Regions from separate parts of the Mesorhizobium sp. J8 genome, predicted to be linked through region 1. Evidence: riboswitches for the same ligand, from Rfam matches in the RefSeq annotation. Region 1 holds a riboswitch; each other region holds the start of a gene.
What was found. A riboswitch is a leader RNA that binds a small molecule or an ion and turns the genes downstream of it on or off. The one in region 1 is predicted to bind cobalamin.
Positions count from the first base shown of each region.

Region 2: linked by a shared signal. The riboswitch ahead of MJ8_RS12225 (CbtB domain-containing protein) and the one ahead of bluB (5,6-dimethylbenzimidazole synthase) in region 1 are both predicted to bind cobalamin.
Region 3: linked by a shared signal. The riboswitch ahead of MJ8_RS20760 (DUF1636 family protein) and the one ahead of bluB (5,6-dimethylbenzimidazole synthase) in region 1 are both predicted to bind cobalamin.
Region 4: linked by a shared signal. The riboswitch ahead of metE (5-methyltetrahydropteroyltriglutamate--homocysteine S-methyltransferase) and the one ahead of bluB (5,6-dimethylbenzimidazole synthase) in region 1 are both predicted to bind cobalamin.

Region 1 covers NZ_AP024109.1:2,128,445-2,131,707, forward strand. Annotated here, with positions in the region: gene MJ8_RS09770 (TetR/AcrR family transcriptional regulator) at 1-254, shown strand, start outside; gene MJ8_RS09775 (hypothetical protein) at 385-1,368, shown strand; gene bluB (5,6-dimethylbenzimidazole synthase) at 1,374-2,108, opposite strand; cobalamin riboswitch at 2,151-2,328, opposite strand; gene MJ8_RS09785 (histone deacetylase family protein) at 2,444-3,263, shown strand, end outside.
Region 2 covers NZ_AP024109.1:2,625,637-2,628,899, forward strand. Annotated here, with positions in the region: gene MJ8_RS12215 (hypothetical protein) at 1-103, opposite strand, end outside; gene MJ8_RS12220 (CbtA family protein) at 110-850, opposite strand; gene MJ8_RS12225 (CbtB domain-containing protein) at 1,047-1,256, opposite strand; adenosylcobalamin (AdoCbl) riboswitch at 1,257-1,400, opposite strand; gene MJ8_RS12230 (histidine phosphatase family protein) at 1,486-2,061, shown strand; gene MJ8_RS12235 (PilZ domain-containing protein) at 2,207-2,479, shown strand; gene MJ8_RS12240 (DUF6428 family protein) at 2,717-3,238, opposite strand.
Region 3 covers NZ_AP024109.1:4,319,549-4,322,811, forward strand. Annotated here, with positions in the region: gene MJ8_RS20750 (NADH-quinone oxidoreductase subunit A) at 1-136, opposite strand, end outside; gene MJ8_RS20755 (winged helix-turn-helix domain-containing protein) at 471-1,670, shown strand; cobalamin riboswitch at 1,701-1,905, shown strand; gene MJ8_RS20760 (DUF1636 family protein) at 1,945-2,373, shown strand; gene cobW (cobalamin biosynthesis protein CobW) at 2,376-3,263, shown strand, end outside.
Region 4 covers NZ_AP024109.1:1,671,213-1,674,475, forward strand. Annotated here, with positions in the region: gene metE (5-methyltetrahydropteroyltriglutamate--homocysteine S-methyltransferase) at 1-1,961, opposite strand, end outside; cobalamin riboswitch at 2,057-2,256, opposite strand; gene MJ8_RS07590 (adenosine kinase) at 2,770-3,263, opposite strand, start outside.

The DNA of each region.
Region 1 (3,263 bases):
CGGTGCTCGGCGACCCGGCGCAGTGGCCGAATGCCAGTGCCTGCGTCGCCTCGATGACCGAGCATCTGACCAGGCTGCAGGAAGAGGGCGTGGTCGTCGCCGATGTCGATCCCGAGACGGCCTCGAGGCTGATCAATGGCGCCAGCAGCCAGGCCGCGCAGCGCATCGCCAATGCCAAGGATCCCGAGGCGACGTCGAAGAAGGCGATCGCCGCCTTCAAGCAACTGCTCGAGGGCTTGCGCAAGAAGACTTGAGCGCACGCTTGGGTAACCAAGCCACCGTGTTGTGCACCGGTTTCAGGCCGGTGCAACCCTGCCGCGATTGACAATCAGCAGGGCGAGCGCATCCTCCACCGCCATCTCTTGGGGTTTGGAGAGTCGGGCCATGTGGGACTTCAGCATTGGCCGGTCGGTGTCCATCATGATGCGGACATGGCCGTTCATCGTCTTTCGCATGATCGTTTATTTCGGCATCACGGTCGCCTACATCATGGCGACCGGCACAGGGGCCAGCGTCGGTTACGGCGTCGGTCACATCTCGACCGATCCGGATGGCCCGATGTCCTTCGCGCTCTGGGGCGGCGTGGTCGGCTTCGGAATCGTCTCGATCGCCGTCTACTGGATCCGCGAATACATCCTCTATGTGCTGAAGGCGGGTCATATCGCCGTCATGGTGCATCTGATCGACGGCCATGACGTGCCCGACGGCCAGAACCAGATCGCCTATGCCAAGGACGTGGTCACCCAGCGCTTTGCCGAGGCCAACATCCTTTTCGTCGTCGACCAGCTGGTCAAGGGCGCCATCCGCGCCATCACCGGCCTGATCGGCGGCATCGCCGCCTTCCTGCCCATTCCGGGCCTGAGCGGCATCGTCAGCTTCATCAACACGGTCATCCGCATCTCGCTGACCTATGTCGACGAGATCATCCTCGGCTACAACATCCGCATCAATTCGAGCTCGCCCTTCGAGACGGCGCGGCAAGGCGTCGTGCTTTATGCCCAGAACGGCAAGCACATGGTCAAGAACGCCGTCTGGCTGGCGGTGATCATGTGGGGCGTGTCCTTCGTCATCTTCCTGTTGATGCTGGCGCCCGCCGCGGCGATCCTCTGGGTCATGCCCGGACAATTGGCCGGCTGGGCCTTCGTGCTGGCGATCGTCTTTGCCTGGGCCTTCAAGGCAGCATTCATCGAGCCGTTCGCCATCGCGTCCTTGATGCAGGTCTATTTCGAAGCCATCGAAGGTCAGGCGCCCAGCCCCGAATGGGACACGCGGCTCGCCGAGGCCTCGTCCAAATTCAGGGAACTGCGCGACAAGGCGCTCGGCTCCTTCGGCGGCGGCTCGCGTTGGGACACGCCCCGAGCGGCTTGATCAGCTCAGGATTTCGACGGCCCGGCACCGAGACTCGCGATCGCCGATTTGAGCGGCGCTTCGCCGGCGCCGCGAAAAGTCTCGCTCATCACCAGTTCGGGCAGCGGCAGGCGCTTGCCCCAGCCATGCGCTTCGAGGTCCGGCTTCGGGGCGAAGGCGGAGACGCGGCCGACGCACAGATAGGCGATCGGCGTGACATGCTCCGGGATCGACAGAAGCCGCTTCAGCGCCTCCGTTTCGATGATGCTCACCCAGCCGACGCCGACACCCTCGGCGCGTGCCGCCAGCCAGAAATTCTGCACCGCGCAGACCGTGCTGTAGAGATCCATCTCCGGATTGTGCCAGCGCCCGAGCGGCGAACCCTTCGAGCGCTGCCGGTCGCAGGTGATGCAGAGATTGAGCGCGCTTTCGCATATGCCTTCGAGCTTCAGTTTCCGGTATAGCGCCTGCCGCTCCGCCTCGATCGCCGGCAATTCCTGCTCGCGCGCGGCGAGGAACAGATCGCGCACTTGTCTGCGCCGCTCGGCATCGCGGATGACGATGAAATTCCACGGCTGCATATAGCCCACCGACGGCGCATGATGCGCGGCGGTGAGAAGCCGCGCCAGCACGCAATCGTCGAGGTCGTCGGGAACAAAATGGCTGCGCACGTCACGCCTGGTGAACATCGCCCGATAGACCGCGTCGCGCGCCAGTTGGTCAAAGTCGTCGCCGCTCGCGGCGATCGCTGCTGCCGTCATCGCTTTTCCCCTTGCGACAAGCAGTCCTCCGCCTGACCAAGCGGAAGACCGTGTCTGCCGGGCCGGTCTTCTGGCTCGGGATCGTCCCGCCCCGGCGCCTTCCCGTCATCGACAGTGGCGTTTGCCGGCGCGGTCCCCCTCACAGCGTTGGGCACGCCACGGAGTTCAACCGTGTTCCCGATTCTCCCGCGTCGCGGGCACCAGGCAGCGAAGTGACCTTACCGCGAAGTTGGGCACCCGCCAATGGCGCGGACGACATGGGCTTGCGCAATTTCCCCAGCCATTCGGCTTTTCAAACATGGTCATTGCGGCCGCGGGTGCCTAGATTAGGCGCCATGGCCACACGTCTCTACACGCACCCGATCTTCCTCGAACACCTCACGCCGCCCGGTCACCCCGAGCGGCCCGACCGCCTGCGCGCCATCGAGCGGGTGCTGGACGACGAGGCGTTTGCGGCGCTCGACCGCGTCAAGGCGCCGGAAGGCGACGAGAAAACCATCCTCTACGCGCACCCCGAGGCTTTCGTCGAGCGCGTGCGCGCGGCGATTCCTGAGAGCGGCATCGTCTCGATCGATGCCGATACCAGCGCCAGCCCGAAAAGCTGGCAGGCGGTAGTCACGGCGATCGGTGCGGCGAACGCCGCGGTCGACGATGTCTTCGAGGGCCGCGCCGCCAACGTCTTCGTCGCCGCCCGTCCGCCGGGCCACCACGCCGAAAAGACCACGGCAATGGGTTTTTGCCTGTTCAACACGGCGGCCATCGCCGCCCGTTATGCGCAGAAGAGGCATCAGGCCGAGCGCGTCGCCATCGTCGACTGGGATGTCCATCACGGCAACGGCACGCAGGACATCTTCTGGGACGATCCGTCGGTGCTCTACTGCTCGACGCACCAGATGCCGCTTTATCCGGGCACCGGCGCGAAGAGCGAGACCGGGGCCGGCAACATCGTCAACGCGCCGCTGGCGCCGCAGACCGGCAGCGACCTGTTCCGCGACGCTTTCCTGTCGCGCGTGCTGCCGTCGATCGACGCGTTTGCGCCGGACCTGATCATCATTTCCGCCGGTTTCGACGCGCATCACCGCGATCCGCTGGCCGAGATCAACCTGACCGAGGACGATTTCGACTGGGCGACCGGCCAGTTGATGGAACGCGCGG
Region 2 (3,263 bases), 500 kb from region 1:
AGGAGCCGCTATGAGCGTGCGCGGATGTGGCCGGCGTTGCCAGCAGGGCGGTCGCCAAAAGGAAATTGGCCGCCAGGGCGAGGAACCTTGGCGGCCGACGCATGCGATTTCAGGCGTAGCGGCGGGCAGGCCCGCGCTGGTCGCGCAACGCGACCACGCGCTCGGCAGCCGCGCCGAAGCCGAGCCCGACGACGGTCCACAGCACCAACTGGATGCCGAGCGATGCGACCCGGAACTGCCAAAGCACCGTCGCCGAGAAGTTCTCCGGCACCTCGTTGATGTCGGGCAGGGCCGCCTTCACCAGCGCGAAGACGACGAGGAAGGCGAGCCCAGCCACGATCGAGGCATTCCAGGCGCCGAGCCTGTTCCAAAGCCGCTGCGCCAGCCCGACCGCCGCCACCATCGCCGCGATTGAGACCACGATCATGATGAAGAACAATTCGGTGCGGTAGGCGATCGTTTCGGCATTGCCGACCGCCGGCGGGTTGGCCGGATATTTGAGGCTCGGAACCACGACTACGGACAGGAATCCGAGCAGCGCGATGAGCGCCGAGGTGCCGCGCGGGCCGAGCGAGCCCAGCCGGCCATAGGCATAGGCAAAGACCAGCGAGAACAGCCCGCCGAGAGCGGCGCCATAGACCAGCACGCCGGTCGCTAGGCCAATGCCGGCCTGCGTGGCGCGGCTGACCATTTCGGGCTCCGGCGCCTCGCCGGCCGCCTGGGCCTGCTGTTCCTCGAAGGCGATTGCCTTGTCGACCTGCGGCTCGCCATAGACGCGGGCGAAGGCGAATGCCAGAATCCCCGCGACCAGCCCGACAAGCATGCCGCGCAGCAACAGTTTTCCGACCATGCCAGAGTCCCTTCGAGCAATCCCGGGAGAAATTCGAAGCGTTTCTCCGCCCGGAATTGCGTTAGACCAAAACTCAGAACGGCATCAGCGATGCCGAACTGCTCGAGAGCAATTCCAGGAAAAGTGTGCAACGGTTTTCCGTCCGGAATTGCGTCAGACCAAAACCTAGGACGGTTCAGCCTTCGCTGAACCGCTCCTAGTGGCAGGGGAAGCCGAGCAGGTGGCGGCCGTCATGCACGAACTCGTGCACCGCCGTGCCCCTAATCAGCGACGTCGCGCCTTCTTCCGCGCCGACGAAATAGATCATCAGCATCAGCATCAGGCCGGCGAAGATTGCCCAGGGCAGAAGCTCGCGAACGGGAATCGCAACCGGGCCGTAGGTCGGGGCGAAGGTGGTGTCGGACATTTTGACCTCCTGTGGGATGCTGCGTCCCGTTGATCCAACGATGCTGCGAGATAAGGCCTGACTTTCGGCTGGTGCCGATCACAGTGGCGCGACCGTGCCGGACTCGCACCGGCTTCCAATCCCGTATAGCGCTAAAACACTTGTCAGCACTTCGTTCGCCTGTCAACGACATGTAATGGCCAACGCGGCTTCGCGCGGCCGAAATTTCACTGGACCACGGAGTTTTGGGATGTTCGCCCGCCTGACGATGATCGCAAGCGGCGCGACGCAGGCCACGCGCAAGGGGCGCTTTCCGAGTGACGAGGCGCCGGAGCCGTGGGCACTCGATCACGCAAGCGTGCTCGCTTCGTCGCTGCGCCGGGCCGACCGTGTCTGGACCAGTCCGGCGCTTGCCGCGCGCAGAACGGCCGAGGCGCTCGGCCTGGACGCGACGGTCGAGCCGCTGCTTGGCGAGCAGGATTTCGGGCGGTGGGCCGGCAAAGGCTTCAAGGAGGTGCAGGCCGAGGACCCGAAAGGCATGGCGGCCTGGCTTGCCGATCCGGACGCCGCACCCCACGGCGGCGAGTCGCTTGCCGCGGTGGCCCGACGCGGCGTCGCGCTGATGGAGCGCTTGGCCGCCGAGAGCGGCCACACCATCGCGCTCACCCATGCCGTGCCGATCCGCGCCGCGATCGTGCATGTGCTGGGCGCGCCTCTCTCCGCGATCTGGAAGATCGACATCGAACCGCTGTCGCTCACCGAATTGCGCAGCGACGGCCGCCGCTGGGCGCTGCATGCGAGCGGGGTCGCCGCCCGCGCGAAATAGCGCTGGAAAAGCGCTCGTCGGCCGACGAGCGGCCGCCGGCGAAGACGAACCCTGCCGTTTCAGCAATCGCTAACGGAACGGAAACGCCTCGCTGCTATGGTGCTGCCTCGTGGCGAGGAGAGCCTTGCCTTAGGAGCCGCCGGATATGGCCAATTATCCCGAGACCGAACGCCGTCTTCATGCGCGCGAATTCGTGCTCAAGGAAGCCGCGATCATTGCCGGTGGCGTCAGGATCGGCTGCTCGGTCAGGAATCAGCACGAGCAGGGCGCGGAGTTGCGCGTCGCCGCCGATACGGAGCTCCCGGAACGCTTCCTGCTCGAGGTTCCGGCCGACGATACGACCTATCGAGCCTTGGTGCGGTGGCGTCGAAACGATCGCGTCGGCGTGGCGCTCTACAGCAACGCGCCGAGGAACTGACTACCCGGACGTCTCACCAATTCGTCACTTCACCTGGCCGCACGTGCAACCGGCATGCATGGAACGCAACCGCCGCGAGCCCGTTCATTGCTGCCGATCAACTGGGATTCGCGTATGAGCAGGACAGCCGTTTGGGTGGCGCTGATCGCCATCGTTCTCGTAGGCCTCTATTTGTTGGAGGCCAACGGCATGATCCGGTTCTAGAAGCAGCGGCGCCGCTCGTCGCCATTCGCAAGGTCAGCAGCAGCGGCTCTCTCCGCAACACGGCTTTCCCGCGGCCGCCTGTTCCTTCAGCCAGCGGTCGCGCGGCTTGCAGCTTGCCGGTCGTGGCGAAAGCTCGACCTCGATGGCGCCGCCAACGACGCTTGGCTGGGCCGCGCGGTGCAGTTCCATCGGGCGGACGCCGTCGCTGACCTCGAAGGTCAGTTTCGCCGACTGGTCGAGGGCTACGTGATCCGAGACCTTGCGGATGATCGCCGCGAACTTGCCGGCCGGCATATGGATAGGCCCGCCTTCGTCCACGTCCCATAGCTGGATGAAAATCTCCGACCAGGATTCCGGATTGGCCTCGCAATCCAGCGCCGAGAACTGCCCCGCCTTCACCTCGGTGACATGATAGCCTGGTTTAACCGGCCGTCCGTCATAGCGGAACACCAGCGGCCGGTCCTTATGATCGGCCAGCGCGCCCAGCAGGTCGCCGATGGTCAGGTCGGCGGGGTCGATCGGGACAGCGTTTTTGTGATTGTCAGAAGACAGCATGTCGGCTATTCCTCATTTCAACATT
Region 3 (3,263 bases), 2.2 Mb from region 1:
CGTAGGCGGAAAGCTTTTCCGGATCGGGATTGCGGTAGGCCACCAGGAAGGGCGCAATGATAAGCGCGAGACCGACGATCATCGCCACGGCGATGAACAGGACGATAGGCAGATACGAACTCAGGAGTGCGCTCATGCGGCGGCTTTCCTTCGGCGGGGCAGTTCACTTTGATTACAGCAACGAACTCTAATGCGGAAGCGTGACAGTTTAACCGCTGAACCGTTTTAGGAGGGCCCATGCTGCAACGCGGCGAGGGTTAGCGCAGCGGTTTCGGTGACGCAAGTCAAACCTTGTTCAAATCGCGGCCCTGGACGCCTTATCGGAAGAAACTGGTCCGATCCGCTCCTGTTTGATTTCCTTCAATTTTCACTCCACTTTTCTCTCCTGACATATCTCCCGCCATTTGCCTGCTAGCATGGTCGGAATCACCGGCTAAAAATCCACGGACGATCGGGGCAAGGACACCTTGATGAAGGAGAAAATCTCGCTCGCCATGGCCAGGCGCATCGCGCTCGGCGCGCAAGGGTTCAACGACCCTCGCCCGGCAGGGGTTCCGGATCGTCGCCACCTTGCGCGGGTGCTTTCGCGAACCGGCCTGCTGCAGATCGATTCCGTGAGCGCCGTGGTGCGCGCGCACTACATGCCGCTCTATTCGCGCCTCGGCTCCTACCCGCTGTCGCTGCTTGATAACGCGGCCGTCACCCGCAAGCGCGCAGTTTTTGAATATTGGGCGCACGAGGCCTCGTTCCTGCCGGTTGAGACCTATCCCTTGATGCGCTGGCGCATGCAGCGCGCCGAGCAGGGCGACGAGATGTATCTCGGCCTGGCGAAATGGGGCCGTGAGCGCAAGGCGATGATCGACGAGATCTATAGAGAGGTCGTCGAGCGCGGGCCGATCGCCGCCTCCGGCATCGAGGGCCACAAGGGCAATGGCGGCTGGTGGGGCTGGAGCGAGGCCAAGCACGCTTTCGAATGGCTCTTCTGGGCCGGGCGCATCACCACTGCCTACCGGCGCGGCTTCGAACGCTACTATGATCTGCCGGAGCGCGTTTTGCCGCAGGCCGTGCTAGACCTGCCCGTGCCCTCGGTCGAGGACGCCCATCGCGAATTGCTGCGCATCTCGGCGCGCGCCCACGGCGTCGCCACCTATGGCGACCTGCGCGACTATTTCCGCCTCGCGCCGGGCGACACGAAGGACCGCATCGAGGAGCTGGTCGAGACCGGCGACTTGCTGCCGGTGAAGGTCGAAGGCTGGGACAAAACAGCCTATCTCCATAAGGACGCCCGCTTCCCGCGCCGGATCGAGGCGCGCGCCCTGCTTGCGCCCTTCGATCCAGTGGTTTTCGAACGCACCCGGACGGAAAAACTCTTCAATTTCCGCTACCGCATCGAGATCTACACGCCGGCGGAAAAGCGCCAGTATGGTTATTACGTGCTGCCCTTCCTGCTCGGCGACCGCATCGTCGCCCGCGTCGACCTGAGGGCCGACCGTCCGGCCAGCGTGCTGCGCGTCCATGCCGCTTATGCCGAGCCCGGTGCTCCCGCCGAAACCGCCGCCCAGCTGTTCGACGAACTGAAGCAGATGCAGGCATGGCTTGGCTTAGAGGCGATCGAAGTGACGCCGGCCGGAGACCTCGGACCGGCGCTGGCCGACATCAAGGTGTCGTAGCCGCGCGTTGACAGGCGCCTAGCCGTAAGCCTAAATCCTGACCCAGACGGTCTTCTCCCGGCAAAGGGAGGAGCCAAGAGGGAATGCGGTGCGGGCCGAAAACCCAAATCCGCGGCTGTCCCCGCAACTGTAAGCGACGAGCCTCGGCCGAAAACCACTGGGGTGTTCCCGGGAAGGCGGCATCTGAGGCGACGACCCGCGAGCCAGGAGACCTGCCGTCTGAGACTTTAAGTATCCGAATGCCCGGCGGGTTTTCCGGGCAAGGAGCCTGGTTTTGGATCGCAACGGCAGTTCCCCGGCAAATAATGCGGACAGTTCGTCCGAACGCGATGACGCGCTGGCCGGCGTGACGGTCATCGTCTGTTCCTCCTGTCGTGACGAGGGCGGCTCGGACGCCCATCCGCGCGCCGGCGCCCTGCTGGCCGAAGACACGCGCCGTGCCGCCTCGAGCGAAAATATCTGCATCCGCACCGTCGAATGCCTCGGCAACTGCAAGCGCCGGCTGAGCGCCGCGCTGCTGCGCGACGGCTGCTGGAGCTATGTCTTCGGCGACCTGGACACCACCAGCGGCGCCGACCTCGTCGCCGGCGCAAAGCTCTTCGCCACCTCGACCGACGGCCTGATCCCCTGGCGCGGCCGACCCGATTCCCTCAAGCGCGGCCTGGTTGCCCGCATCCCTCCCCTCGACATGCTGAAGGACTGACCATGAACGCTTCCGTTTCCCGCGTGCCCTGCACCGTCGTCACCGGCTTCCTCGGCGCCGGCAAGACCACGTTGATCCGCAACCTGCTCGAAAACGCCAAGGGCAAGCGGCTGGCGATCATCGTCAACGAGTTCGGCGATGTCGGCATCGATGGCGAGATCCTGAAGGGGTGCGGCGTCGACACCTGCCCGGAGGAAAACATCGTCGAGCTCGCCAATGGCTGCATCTGCTGCACCGTCGCCGACGATTTCGTGCCGGCGCTCGACCAGATCCTGTCCCGCACGCCGAAGGTCGACCACATCCTGATCGAGACCTCCGGCCTCGCTCTGCCGAAGCCCTTGGTGCAAGCCTTCCAATGGCCGACCGTGAAGAGCCGCGTCACCGTCGACGGCGTCGTCGCCGTGGTCGACGGCCCGGCGCTGGCCGACGGCCGCGTCGCCTCCGACATGGACGCGCTTCAGGCGCAGCGCGCCGCGGACGATTCGCTCGACCATGACGATCCGGTCGAGGAGGTGTTCGAGGACCAGATCGCCTGCGCCGACCTGATCATCCTGTCGAAGAGCGATTTGATGGATGCGGCGGGCGCTGAGCGCGCCAACGCCGTCATCGGCGAACATATCGCGCGCGCCGTGAAAGTCGTGCCGACCGCGCAGGGCAAGGTCGATGCTTCGGTGCTGCTCGGCCTCGGTCTCGCCGTCGAAGACGATATCGAGAACCGCAAGACCCATCACGACGACGAGCTCGATCACGAGCACGACGATTTCGATTCCTTCGTCGTCGATATCCCGTCGATCGCCAATCCCGACGAGCTGGCAAAGCGCGTCGCCCTTGCCGCCGAGCAGGAGAACGTGCTGCGCGTCAAAGGCTTCGTCGAGGTCGGCGGCAAGCCG
Region 4 (3,263 bases), 460 kb from region 1:
GCGAGCCGAAAGCATTCGACTGCCCAGTCGAGATAGAATTGCCGGCCGCATTTGCGCAGCGGCAGGCCTTCGCGAAACGCCGCCTCGTCGATCTGGATCATCTTTGCGCCAGATTTTTCGAGGTCCGTCACTTCATCGCGAATGGCGAGCGCGATCTGGCGACAGACCTCAGCGCGGGATAGGTCGTCGCGAACAAAAGACCAGTTAAGAATGGTCACTGGGCCCGTCAGCATTCCCTTCACCGGCTTTTGCGTAAGCGACTGAGCGAACTCCCACCACCGCACCGTCATCGGATTTGGGCGCGACACGTCGCCGAAGATGATAGGGGGACGCACGTAGCGCGACCCATAGCTCTGCACCCAGGCATGTTCGGTGAAGGCGAAGCCGGAAAGTTGCTCGGCGAAATACTGGACCATGTCGTTTCGTTCGAACTCACCATGCACCAGCACATCCAGCCCAATCTCCTCCTGCCAGCGAATAGCAGCCTCGGTCTCCTTCTTCAGAAAGGTTTCGTAATCGACATAGCTGAGCTGGCCCCTCCCATGCGCGGCACGCGCCTTGCGCACCTCAGCCGTCTGCGGGAAGGATCCAATGGTCGTCGTTGGAAACCGCGGCAGGCCGAGCGCGCGAGCCTGAACCCTGGAACGCTCGGCAAATGCGCTCGTTCGTTGCTTCATGGCGCCGTTGATGCCGGCGGTTCGCCCTTCTACAAGCGGGTCGTGGATCTTCGAAGATGTTGCGCGAGCCGCGGCGGCATCAGCAGAAGCTTTCAACTCGTCGGCCACCGCGCCCCTCCCTTGGGACAAGGCCCGAGCCAGGATCACCAGCTCGTCGGTCTTTTGGGCCGCGAAGGCGAGCCACGATCTGAGGTCCGCATCGAGTGCTGTCTCCATGCGCAGATCGATCGGCACATGCAGCATCGAGCAGGAAGGCGCTATCTCGACGCGGGCCAGGGGCCAGCCGGCGACGACCGGCTTGATTCGGTCGAGAATGGCAGTGAGGTTCGCGCGCCAGACATTGCGGCCGTCGATCAGGCCAAGCGAAAGCACCAGATCCTTAGGTGCGAGGCGACCAACCGTTTCCAACTGCTCGGGAGCGCGCACGAGGTCTAGATGCAGCCCGGCTATCGGCAGAGAAATCGCGGTCTCGAGATTATCTCCCAACGGCCCGAAATAGGTAGCCAGCATGATCTTCAGCTCGGGCGCCACCGTCGACAGCTGCCCATAGGCAAATTCAAACGCAGCTCGTTCGTTCGGGTTTAGATCCAGCACAAGCGCCGGCTCGTCGATCTGTAGCCAATCGGCTCCCGCGAGCTTCAACGTCCGCAGGAGTTCCTCGTAGACGGGCAAAAGCCGTGGCAGGAGCGCGATGGTGTTGAATCCTTCGGCACGTGACTTCGCCAGCTTGAGAAAAGTGACCGGTCCAAGGATGACTGGGCGTGTGTGAATGCCCAACGCCTTAGCCTCGAGGAAGTGATCAATGGGTTTCGTCGACGAGAGGGTAAACGTCTGATTATCCTCGAGTTCCGGCACGATGTAGTGATAATTGGTATCAAACCATTTGGTCATTTCCATCGCGGTTAAGCTGTGTCCATCAGCATGCTGGTGACGAGCGCATCCACAATGCTCCGTCTGAGCTTGGCCGCCGCGGGCCATGGCGAAATAGGTATCGAGTGGGACCTCGCCCCCGTTCCAAGCATATCGGGACGGCACGGCGCCGACCATGGCTGCGGTGTCGAGTACATGGTCGTAGAGCGAGAAGTCGTTGGACGGGATTTTCGAAACGCCGCGATCATGCTGCTCCTCCCAGCTAGCGGCACGGAGCGCCTTCGCCATCGTGAGAAGCTCGGCGCCACAAGATTTTCCGGACCAATAACTTTCAAGCGCGAATTTCAATTCTCGCCGACGACCGATTCGTGGGACACCGAGCGTTGCTACAGGAATTTGCTGAGAGACAGTCATGCCATACCCCGATAGTTGGGGCGTGGGACAAGGAGGGCGCCAATAGCCCGACCCGAAACGCCAAGCTGCCGCGGCCCACCGAGACACCCCGCCCGTGGACAATGGTTCGCCGTGGCAGGTCTCCTGGCTCGCGGGTCATAGCCTTTACCCGTCTTCCCGAGGCGTTCGCCTCAGTGACATGAGTGGGATTGGCTCGCCGCTAACAGTTGCGGGGGCAGCGCCGGCATCGCACCGGCTTCCCTCTTAGCTCCGCTGCGGCAACGCCGTACGGAGAACCACGGTGACCCAGACAATCACAAGGGGTGCTGTCTGTCAACGCCGCATAAAGAAATGTTTATGTCATTATGCGAATGTCGCTTGTAATGATGGGCTATTTTCGGAGAGTCGTGCAGGAGCAACAAAGGAAGGGTTTGATCGTCAACATGTTCATTTCGGCACTCGGTAGGGCAGACTGGCTAGATGAAGCCATTGCTTGCCGCTGCCGGTGACTGGCCAAATCAGCAAATGGGCGCTGTTCGGAGGTGTGCCGGACCGAGCCGGTTTTGGTTGGACCTATCGGGCGTGAGGGCAGGGCGCCGCCAGCACAATTGCGTGGCTAATCGCATACTGCAGGACGCGAATGTGGGCATCGGCACGCCGACTGATATCAAGATTGCCTGAACTGCCCTGTCAAATGGCGCCAGCTCATCTCTGAGTTCCTGCAATTAAAAGCGCCAGGGGGAAACCGCACTCTACGAAAGGAGATGGGAAATGGGACATTTCGATTTGCCTGTCTTCGGTAAGGCAGCTTTTACCGGGAGCAGGGCAGCTATTTCTTGGCACGCCCCTGAAGCAGTCCAGCCTGCTCGGCTTCGCGGCGCAGATTCTGGCGCGGCCGCGGACCGATTTGCTGGATCACCAGGCCGGCCGCCAGCGAGCCGAGATCACCGCAATCTTTAAGGCTGCGCCCGGTCGTGTAGCCGTAGAGGAAGCCCGCGGCATAGAGGTCACCGGCGCCGGTTGTGTCGACCAGTCCCCTGGTCTCCATGGCCTGGATGGTAACCGTCTCGTCGCCGCGCACGATCACCGAACCCTTTTCCGAACGGGTCACGGCGGCTATTCTACAATCTTTGCGTATCGCCGCCAGCGCGTTCTCGAAGGAGGAGGTCTGGTAGAGCGACTTGATCTCGTGGCTGTTGGCGAAAACGATGTCGACCTTGCCCGAACGCATCAGCTCCAGGAATTCATCGCGATAGCGGTCGACACAGAAGGAATCCGACAGCGTCATGGAGACTTCGCGCCCGGCCGCATGTGCCAGCCGCG